Regions from separate parts of the Streptomyces sp. NBC_00631 genome, predicted to be linked through region 3. Evidence: predicted binding sites of a transcription regulator. Region 3 holds the regulator's gene; each other region holds the start of a gene.

Region 1 (3,274 bases), 1.3 Mb from region 3:
CGCGATGACGGCCTCGGTGGTGAGGAAGAGCGCGGCGATGGAGGCGGCGTTCTGCAGGGCAGAGCGGGTCACCTTCGCCGGGTCGATGATGCCCTCGGCGATCAGGTCGACGTACTCACCGGTCGCGGCGTTCAGGCCGTGGCCCGGGGTGAGGTTGCGGACCTTCTCCACCACGACGCCGCCCTCAAGGCCGGCGTTGACGGCGATCTGCTTCAGCGGGGCCTCAAGGGCGAGCTTCACGGCCTGCGCGCCGGTCGCCTCGTCACCCTCCAGCTCCAGCTTCTCGAAGACCTGGGAGGCCTGCAGCAGGGCCACGCCACCACCGGCGACGATGCCCTCCTCGACGGCCGCCTTGGCGTTGCGCACCGCGTCCTCGATGCGGTGCTTGCGCTCCTTGAGCTCCACCTCGGTCGCGGCACCGGCCTTGATGACGGCGACGCCACCGGCGAGCTTGGCCAGGCGCTCCTGGAGCTTCTCGCGGTCGTAGTCCGAGTCGGACTGCTCGATCTCGGCGCGGATCTGGTTGACCCGGCCCTGGACCTGCTCGGTGGAGCCGGCGCCGTCGACGATGGTGGTCTCGTCCTTGGTGATGACCACCTTGCGGGCGCGGCCCAGCAGGTCGAGGGTCGTGTTCTCCAGCTTGAGACCGACCTCCTCGGAGATGACCTCGCCACCGGTGAGGATGGCGATGTCGTTCAGCATCGCCTTGCGGCGGTCGCCGAAGCCCGGGGCCTTGACGGCGACGGACTTGAAGGTGCCGCGGATCTTGTTGACGACCAGGGTCGACAGGGCCTCGCCCTCGACGTCCTCGGCGATGATCAGCAGCGGCTTGCCCGACTGCATGACCTTCTCCAGGAGCGGGAGCAGGTCCTTGACGGAGCCGATCTTGGAGTTGGCGATCAGGATGTACGGGTCGTCGAGGGACGCCTCCATACGCTCCATGTCGGTGGCGAAGTACGCCGAGATGTAGCCCTTGTCGAAGCGCATACCCTCGGTGAGCTCCAGCTCCAGACCGAAGGTCTGGGACTCCTCGACGGTGATGACGCCTTCCTTGCCGACCTTGTCCATGGCCTCGGCGATGAGCTCGCCGATCTGGGTGTCGGCGGCGGAGATGGAGGCCGTGGAGGCGATCTGCTCCTTGGTCTCGACGTCCTTCGCCTGCTCAAGCAGGGCACCGGAGACAGCCTCGACGGCCTTCTCGATACCGCGCTTCAGGGCCATCGGGTTGGCGCCGGCCGCGACGTTGCGCAGGCCTTCCTTGACCAGGGCCTGGGCGAGCACGGTCGCGGTGGTCGTACCGTCACCGGCGACGTCGTCCGTCTTCTTGGCGACTTCCTTGACCAGCTCGGCGCCGATCTTCTCGTACGGGTCCTCCAGCTCGATCTCCTTGGCGATGGACACACCATCGTTGGTGATCGTGGGGGCGCCCCACTTCTTCTCAAGGACGACGTTGCGGCCCTTGGGGCCGAGGGTGACCTTGACGGCGTCGGCGAGCTGGTTCATACCGCGCTCAAGGCCGCGCCGCGCCTCCTCGTCGAACGCGATGATCTTGGCCATGTGAAGTGGTCCCTCCAGGACTGGGGGTGAGTCTTCGGACCGCGCCCGCGCCCGCGACGGACGGCTCGCCGACCCGTGGGTTCCTTGCCCCACCCGGCCTGCGGGCCTCACCGACCCGGTCCTTCTTTGTCACTCTCACCTTCAGAGTGCTAACGCCAATGATTAGCACTCGCCCATCGAGAGTGCAAGGCGCGCTCGCGAAGCGAGTGCTCGTCGAGGGGCGGCGGTCGGGTGACGGGCGGCCGCGAGCGCCCCCGGGGATCGGCCCCCGGAGTCGGCCCGCCCGGGCTCGTGCCCAGGCATGCCGAAGGGCTCGTGCCCCGGGAGGCACGAGCCCTTCGAAGAAATACAGAAGAACGTCGCTGACAGTCGGCGCGTGCTTCAGCTGGTCGCCAGCCGGACCATGTCCGCCTGCGGCCCCTTCTGGCCCTGCGAGATCTCGAAATCGACCCGCTGACCCTCTTCCAGGGTGCGGTAGCCGTCCATCTGAATCGCGCTGTAGTGGACGAATACATCCGCACCACCGTCGACCGCGATGAAGCCGTACCCCTTCTCCGCGTTGAACCACTTGACGGTGCCCTGAGCCATGCCTAACTCCCCTATTACTGGCCCTTGCACAGATCCACACTTCGCGGATCCGGGTCAGACCTCACCCCCCATTGGTTGGGGGCGTGCGCCGGAACGCGTCGACCGCGGCTGAATGTATCTGTCCAACTGCCGTCTGCAACAGGTCAATCGGACGAGAATTCTGGACGGGAAGGGTCCGGAATGTAGCAAGAATTCGGCCGAATTCAGGGCAAGTCGGGCCCCATAAAGGCCGCAAAAGCCGCATATAACCCGCACACTTTGGCTACTTCTTGTCGGGCTCGCGGTATCGAATACAGGGCCCCCGACCTGGAGATCGGGACCGTGTTCCCCAACTGTACCGCGCTCAACCACACAGAATTGCCCCCTCCGCTTCTCTCACGGAGGGGGCAATCCGATGAACAGTCGGTGATCGGCGTTACCGAAGGTAATGTTCGGTCATTCGATCAGCCTGTCAAGCAGGTCAGCACGTCAGCCGCCGGCCACGGCCGGGATGATGGAGACACCGACCCCGTCCGGGGTGGCGGTCTCCAGGCCCTGCTCGAACCGCACGTCGTCGTCGTTGACGTACACATTCACGAAACGGCGCAGCTTGCCCTGGTCGTCGAGGACGCGCGCGGAGATCCCGGTGTGGTTCTTCTCCAGGTCGGAGATGACCTCGCCGAGGGTGGCGCCTTCGGCGGTGACTTCGGCCTGGCCGCCGGTGTAGGTGCGCAGGATGGTGGGGATGCGAACGGTGACGCTCACGTTTTTACCTCCGGTCTGGGCAACGCCCTATTTCTCAGGGGACTCAGGCGAGCCCGGCCTCACGGAAAGACTCCAGATTCGGGCGAATGGTCGCGGTGAGTCCGGTTCCCGCAACCGCGTCCAGCGTCTTCAGTCCATCACCGGTGTTGAGTACAACGACCGACTTCGCCGGATCAATCAACCCATTCTCAATGAGCTTTTTGGTGACTCCAACCGTCACTCCGCCGGCGGTTTCCGCGAAGATTCCCTCGGTCCGCGCAAGGAGCTTGATGGCGTCGACGACCTGCTCGTCGGTGACGTCCTCCACGGCACCGCCGGTGCGGCGCGCGATGTCGAGGACGTACGGGCCGTCGGCCGGGTTGCCGATGGCGAGGGACTTGGCGAT
Region 2 (3,274 bases), 2.9 Mb from region 3:
GGATCACCGCTCGCGACGGCTTCGAGGTGGACGGCCAGGTGGAGGACGACCTGCCCCCGGTCTTCACCACCGTCCCCACCAGGAAGAAGGTCGTCTTCCTCACCATCGACGACGGCGCCGAGAAGGACCCGGACTTCCTGCGGATGATGAGCGAGCTGCGGATCCCCTACACCGCGTTCCTCAGCAACTACCTGGTCAAGGACGACTACGCCTACTTCCGCCGGATGCAGGCCGAGGGCCACACCCTCAACAACCACACCCTCACCCACCCCTACCTGCCCGGTCTGACCTACGAAGAGCAGAAGCACGAGATCTGCGGCATGCAGGACATCATGAGGAGGGAGTTCGGCAAGGCGCCGACGGTCTTCCGGCCGCCCTACGGCAACTACAACGGCGACACCCTGCGGGCCGCCAAGACCTGCGGCATCAGGTACGCGCCGATCTGGGACGAGGAGGTGTTCGTCGACCACTGGGAGTACCGCGAGTGGGACCGCAGCCTGCACCCCGGTGACATCGTCCTCACGCACTTCCGGGGCCGTGACGACTGGGACGGCACCATGGTCGACGACATGCGCCGCTTCCTGAACAAGGTCACCCGCGACGGCTACGCGGTGGCGCGCCTGGAGGACTACCTGTGAGCCGACCGAGGGCGACGGCCGCTTTCCCGGCCGCCGCCCTCCTGGCCGCCGCCCTCCTCATGTCGGCCTGCGCCCCGTCCGTCGACCCCATCGAACGGCTCGGCAGGAAGGCGGCCGACCGGGTGCACCCGCACGGCCCGGCCGGCGAGCCGACGTACCGCCAGTGGGGGCTGGCCGCGCCCCTTCCCCCGGCCCCGCGCCCGCCGCTGCACCCGCTGTCCTTCCGCACCGTCCTCCCCCCGGTCGTCGACCACATCCCCACGTCCGACCGGGTCGTCTTCCTGACCTACGACGACGGCGCCGAGAAGGACCCCCGCTTCGTCGACATGGTCCGCGAACTGCGCCTGCCGGTGAGCATGTTCCTCACGGACAGCGTGGTCGGCCCCGGCTACGGCCACTTCGCCCGCCTCCAGTCGGTCGGCGCGAGCGTCCAGAACCACACCCTCGACCACCCGGCCATGCCCGGCCTGCCGTACGCGGGCCAGCGCGCCGAGATCTGCGGCCAGCAGGAGAAGCTGAAGTCCCGCTTCGGCATCCGCCCCCGCCTCTTCCGCCCGCCCTACGGCACCTACGACACCACCACCCTGCGCGCGGCGGCCGACTGCGGTGTCACGGCGGTGGTGCTGTGGCGGGCGGCGATGACCCCCGACGGCATCACCTACCGGAGCGGGGACAAGCAGCTCCACCCCGGCGACATCATCCTGGTGGGCCCCGACGAGGCCCTCGGCCCGCCCCTCAGAGAGCGCACCGCCAGGCTGCTGCGCAGGGTGCAGGCGGCCGGTCTGACGGTGGGCCGGCTTGAGGACTACCTGTAGGCAGTTTTCCGGCCGACGACGCCGCTCAGCCACACATCCAGCCCGTCCGGCCGCCCGCCGACGACGGCCTCGCCACCAAATCCAGCCCGTCCGGCGCCTGAGGACGAGGCCGAAGGCCGAAGGGGGGCCGGGGGCGCAGCCCCCAGGGACGGCCACCACAACTCCGGTCACCCCGGATTTTTTCGGCGCCGCGCCGCAGGCAATTGGCACTCCGCTTGACCGAGTGCTAATCGCGGTCATAGTCTCGGCACTGGCACTCGGCAGATGAGAGTGCCAACAACGCGACGGGCAGGTCCGGCACCCGCGACGACGGATCCACCTGGTCGCCACCTCAGACAGTTAACCCCGTGAGATCTCCGAAGGGGGAGGTCGGATCGTGACGACCGCCAGCTCCAAGGTTGCCATCAAGCCGCTTGAGGACCGCATTGTGGTCCAGCCGCTCGACGCCGAGCAGACCACGGCCTCCGGCCTGGTCATCCCGGACACCGCGAAGGAGAAGCCCCAGGAGGGCGCCGTCCTCGCCGTGGGCCCGGGCCGTTTCGAGAACGGCGAGCGCCTGCCGCTCGACGTCAAGGTCGGCGACGTCGTGCTCTACAGCAAGTACGGCGGCACCGAGGTGAAGTACAACGGCGACGAGTACCTCGTCCTCTCGGCTCGCGACGTGCTCGCGATCATCGAGAAGTAGTTCACCTCAAGCACATCCTGCTTTGAGCTGCGCCCCTGGCCCCCGCGACCTTGTGAAGCCGGGCGTCAGGGGCGCGGTTCGTTTCACCCACGCTTTCCGAGAGGGCTGAACCGCTCCCATGGCGAAGATCCTGAAGTTCGACGAGGACGCCCGTCGCGCCCTTGAGCGCGGCGTCAACAAGCTTGCCGACACGGTGAAGGTGACGATCGGCCCCAAGGGCCGCAACGTCGTCATCGACAAGAAGTTCGGCGCCCCCACCATCACCAACGACGGTGTCACGATCGCCCGCGAGGTCGAGATCGAGGACCCGTACGAGAACCTCGGCGCCCAGCTGGTGAAGGAGGTGGCGACCAAGACCAACGACATCGCGGGTGACGGTACGACCACCGCCACCGTGCTGGCCCAGGCGCTCGTCCGCGAGGGACTGAAGAACGTCGCCGCCGGTGCCTCCCCGGCCGCCCTGAAGAAGGGCATCGACGCCGCGGTCGCCGCCGTCTCCGAGGACCTCCTCGCGTCGGCCCGCCCGATCGAAGAGAAGTCCGACATCGCCGCCGTCGCCGCGCTGTCCGCCCAGGACCAGCAGGTCGGCGAGCTCATCGCCGAGGCGATGGACAAGGTCGGCAAGGACGGTGTCATCACCGTCGAGGAGTCCAACACCTTCGGCCTGGAGCTGGACTTCACCGAGGGCATGGCCTTCGACAAGGGCTACCTGTCCCCGTACTTCGTGACGGACCAGGAGCGCATGGAGGCCGTCCTGGAGGACCCCTACATCCTCATCAACCAGGGCAAGATCGCCTCCATCGCCGACCTGCTCCCGCTGCTGGAGAAGGTCATCCAGGCGGGCGCCTCCAAGCCGCTGCTGATCATCGCCGAGGACGTCGAGGGTGAGGCCCTCTCCACTCTCGTCGTCAACAAGATCCGCGGCACCTTCAACGCGGTCGCGGTCAAGGCCCCCGGCTTCGGCGACCGCCGCAAGGCGATGCTGGAGGACCTGGCGATCCTCACCGGCGGCACGGTCATCTCCGAGGAGGTCGGCCTCAAGCTCGACCAGGTCGGCCTGGACGTGCTGGGCTCCGCCCGCCGTGTCACGGTCACCAAGGACGACACCACGGTCGTCGACGGTGCCGGCGACTCCT
Region 3 (3,274 bases):
TGGGCGAGGGTTTCGGGGGTCCAGGGGGCGGAGCCCCCTGGCGGGGTCGAAGGGGCGGAGCCCCTTCACGGCACCATGTCAACGCCCGTTGAACGCGTCCTTCAGTCGGCTGAACAACCCTTGCTGACCCGGCTGGAACTGCCCCTGCGGCCGTTCCTCCCCACGCAGCTTCGCCAGCTCCCGCAGCAACCGCTCCTGCTCAGGATCCAGCTTCGTCGGCGTCGTCACCTCGACATGCACGATCAGGTCACCCCGACCGCCACCCCGCAGATGCGTGACCCCACGCCCGTGCAGCGGAATCGACTGCCCAGACTGGGTGCCGGGCCGGATGTCGATCTCCTCCAGCCCGTCCAGCGTCTCCAGCGGCACCTTCGTACCGAGCGACGCCGCCGTCATCGGAATCGTCACCGTGCAGTGCAGATCGTCCCCGCGCCGCTGGAACGTGGAGTGCGGCAGCTCGTGGATCTCGACGTACAGGTCACCCGCGGGACCCCCGCCGGGCCCGACCTCGCCCTCACCGGCGAGCTGGATCCGGGTGCCGTTGTCGACACCGGCCGGGATCTTCACGGTCAGCGTCCGCCGCGACCGCACCCGCCCGTCACCCGCGCACTCGGGGCACGGCGTCGGCACGACGGTCCCGAACCCCTGGCACTGCGGGCACGGCCGGGAGGTCATGACCTGCCCGAGGAAGGACCGCGTCACCTGCGAGACCTCACCACGGCCCCGGCACATGTCACACGTCTGGGCGGAGGTGCCCGGCGCCGCGCCCTCACCGTTGCAGGTGTTGCAGACGATCGCCGTGTCGACCTGGATGTCCTTGGTCGTGCCGAAGGCCGCCTCGTCGAGCTCGACCTCGATCCGGATCATCGCGTCCTGGCCGCGCCGCGTACGCGACCTCGGCCCGCGCTGGGACGCCGTACCGAAGAACGCGTCCATGATGTCCGAGAAGTTCCCGAAGCCACCGGCCCCGAAGCCCCCGGCCCCCGCGCCGCCGCTCTGCGAGAGCGGATCCCCGCCGAGGTCGTAGACCTGCTTCTTCTGCGGATCGGAGAGCACCTCGTAGGCGGCGTTGATCTCCTTGAACCGCTCCTGGGTCTTCGGATCCGGGTTGACGTCCGGGTGCAGCTCGCGCGCGAGCCGACGGAAGGCCTTCTTGATCTCTTCCTGCGACGCGTCGCGGCGCACGCCGAGAACGGCGTAGTAGTCCGTGGCCACTTACGACTCCGCCAGGATCTGTCCGACGTACCGTGCCACCGCTCGTACCGCTCCCATCGTTCCCGGGTAATCCATGCGCGTCGGTCCGACCACGCCGAGTTTGGCGACTGCCTCGCCGCCCGAACCGTAACCGACCGACACCACGGACGTGGAGTTGAGTCCCTCGTAGGCGTTCTCGTGACCGATGCGTACGGTCATGCCCGAATCCCCCGCCTCGCCCAGGAGTTTGAGGAGGACGACGTGCTCCTCCAGAGCCTCCAGGACGGGCCGGATGGTGAGGGGAAAGTCATGTCCGAAGCGGGTGAGATTGGCGGTGCCGCCGATCATCAGCCGCTCCTCGTTCTCCTCGACGAGTGTCTCCAGCAGGGTGGAGAGCACCGCCGTGACCGCGCCGCGGTCCTCGACCTCGAAGGCCTCCGGCAGGTCCTCCACCAGCCGGGGCACGTCCGCGAACCGGCGTCCCGCGACCTTGCTGTTCAGCCGGGCCCGCAGATCCGCCAGAGACGTTTCCCCGAAGGGCGCCGGGCAGTCGACCATCCGCTGCTCGACCCGTCCGGTGTCGGTGATCAGTACCAGCATCAGCCGGGCCGGGGCCAGCGCGAGCAGTTCCACGTGGCGCACGGTCGACCGCGTCAGCGACGGATACTGCACCACCGCCACCTGCCGCGTCAGCTGAGCCAGCAGCCGCACGGTACGCGCCACCACGTCGTCGAGGTCGACGGCGCCGTCGAGGAAGTTCTGGATGGCCCGCCGCTCGGGCGCGCTCATCGGTTTGACGCCGGCCAGTTTGTCGACGAACAGCCGGTAGCCCTTGTCGGTGGGGATCCGCCCCGCGCTGGTGTGCGGCTGGGCGATGTACCCCTCGTCCTCCAGGGCGGCCATGTCGTTGCGCACGGTCGCCGGCGAGACGCCGAGGTTGTGCCGTTCGGTCAGCGCCTTCGACCCGACCGGTTCCTCGGTGCCGACGTAGTCCTGGACGATGGCGCGCAATACCTGAAGCCTGCGTTCACTCAGCATCCGGCGCCACACCTCCAGAAAGTCGTCCCGCGGCCTTTCGGGTCCTTCGGGTCCTTCGTGTCTTTCGTCTGGCACTCTGTGAGCGCGAGTGCCAGCGTCCCCGGCCCAGTGTACGGCCGTGGGGTACTGACTGGGCAAGGTCGGTCAGGACCCATGGCGTTCTACGGCTAGCGTCGCGGCATGACGGTGACTTGGGAAGAGCTGGGCTGGGAGCGGGTGGCCGACGGGGTCGGCCGGTGCCGGCTGCCGGGCTGGGACTGCACGGCGGGTCTGGTGCTGGGCGCGGGCACGGCCCTGATGGTGGACGCCGGGTCGAGCCTGGCGGAGGGCGCACGGTTGCGCGTGGAGGCGCAGGCACTGGCCGACCGCCGTGTGACTCATCTCGCGCTCACCCACCCGCACTTCGACCACGTCTTCGGGGCGGCCGCCTTCGCTGGCGCGGACCTGTACGCGGCGGTGGGCACGGAGGCCGTCTTCGCCTACGACCGCGAGGAGCTCCGCCTGGACGCGGTCCGCAACGGCCTTCCCTCCCCGGAGGCCGAGGAGGCGGCCGACGCCCTCCCCCGCCCGCGCCACCTGGTCTCCGGCGAGTGGACGCTCGACCTGGGCGACGGCCGCCAGGCCCTGCTGGCCAACGTGGGCCCCGGCCACACCCCCCACGACCTCGCCGTCCTGGTCCCCGGCGACCCGGAGGTGGTGTTCTGCGGCGACCTGGTGGAGGAGTCCGGCGATCCGCAGGCCGGCCCCGACGCCGTACCGTCGCGATGGCCCGCGGCCCTGGACCGCCTGCTCTCGCTCGGCGGCGAGAACGCCCTGTACGTACCCGGTCACGGAGCGGTGGTCGACGCGGCGTTCGTGCGGGCCCAGCGCGACGCCCTGGCGGCCCGTTTCGGCGTGTCGTAGGCGCACCGGTTCGGCTTCTCCTATCGTCATCCGAATGCGCCAGTACTCCGCCGACCTGACCCCGCCGTGGAAGAAGCCGAAGCCGGTGCCCGAGGTGGCCGCCGAGCCCGGTCTGGTGGTGGAGGAGCCCGGTACCGGC

Evidence for each region. Region 3 encodes HrcA, which represses chaperone genes, less so after heat shock. Its sites were predicted from a motif close to TTNGCACTCNGNNNNNCNGAGTGCNAA; they were not measured.
Region 1: the regulator HrcA is predicted to act here: its motif matches at 1,720-1,746, upstream of groL (chaperonin GroEL).
Region 2: the regulator HrcA is predicted to act here: its motif matches at 1,657-1,683, upstream of groES (co-chaperone GroES).

The regions. Positions count from the first base shown of each region.
Region 1 covers NZ_CP107734.1:5,140,531-5,143,804, forward strand. The annotation lists gene groL (chaperonin GroEL) at 1-1,557, opposite strand, end outside; gene OHB00_RS23475 (cold-shock protein) at 1,939-2,145, opposite strand; gene OHB00_RS23480 (MoaD/ThiS family protein) at 2,614-2,889, opposite strand; gene thrC (threonine synthase) at 2,933-3,274, opposite strand, start outside.
Region 2 covers NZ_CP107734.1:6,723,880-6,727,153, forward strand. The annotation lists gene OHB00_RS31025 (polysaccharide deacetylase family protein) at 1-638, shown strand, start outside; gene OHB00_RS31030 (polysaccharide deacetylase family protein) at 698-1,453, shown strand; gene groES (co-chaperone GroES) at 1,830-2,138, shown strand; gene groL (chaperonin GroEL) at 2,257-3,274, shown strand, end outside.
Region 3 covers NZ_CP107734.1:3,849,434-3,852,707, forward strand. The annotation lists gene dnaJ (molecular chaperone DnaJ) at 79-1,215, opposite strand; gene hrcA (heat-inducible transcriptional repressor HrcA) at 1,216-2,232, opposite strand; gene OHB00_RS17630 (MBL fold metallo-hydrolase) at 2,413-3,135, shown strand; gene OHB00_RS17635 (DUF3097 domain-containing protein) at 3,170-3,274, shown strand, end outside.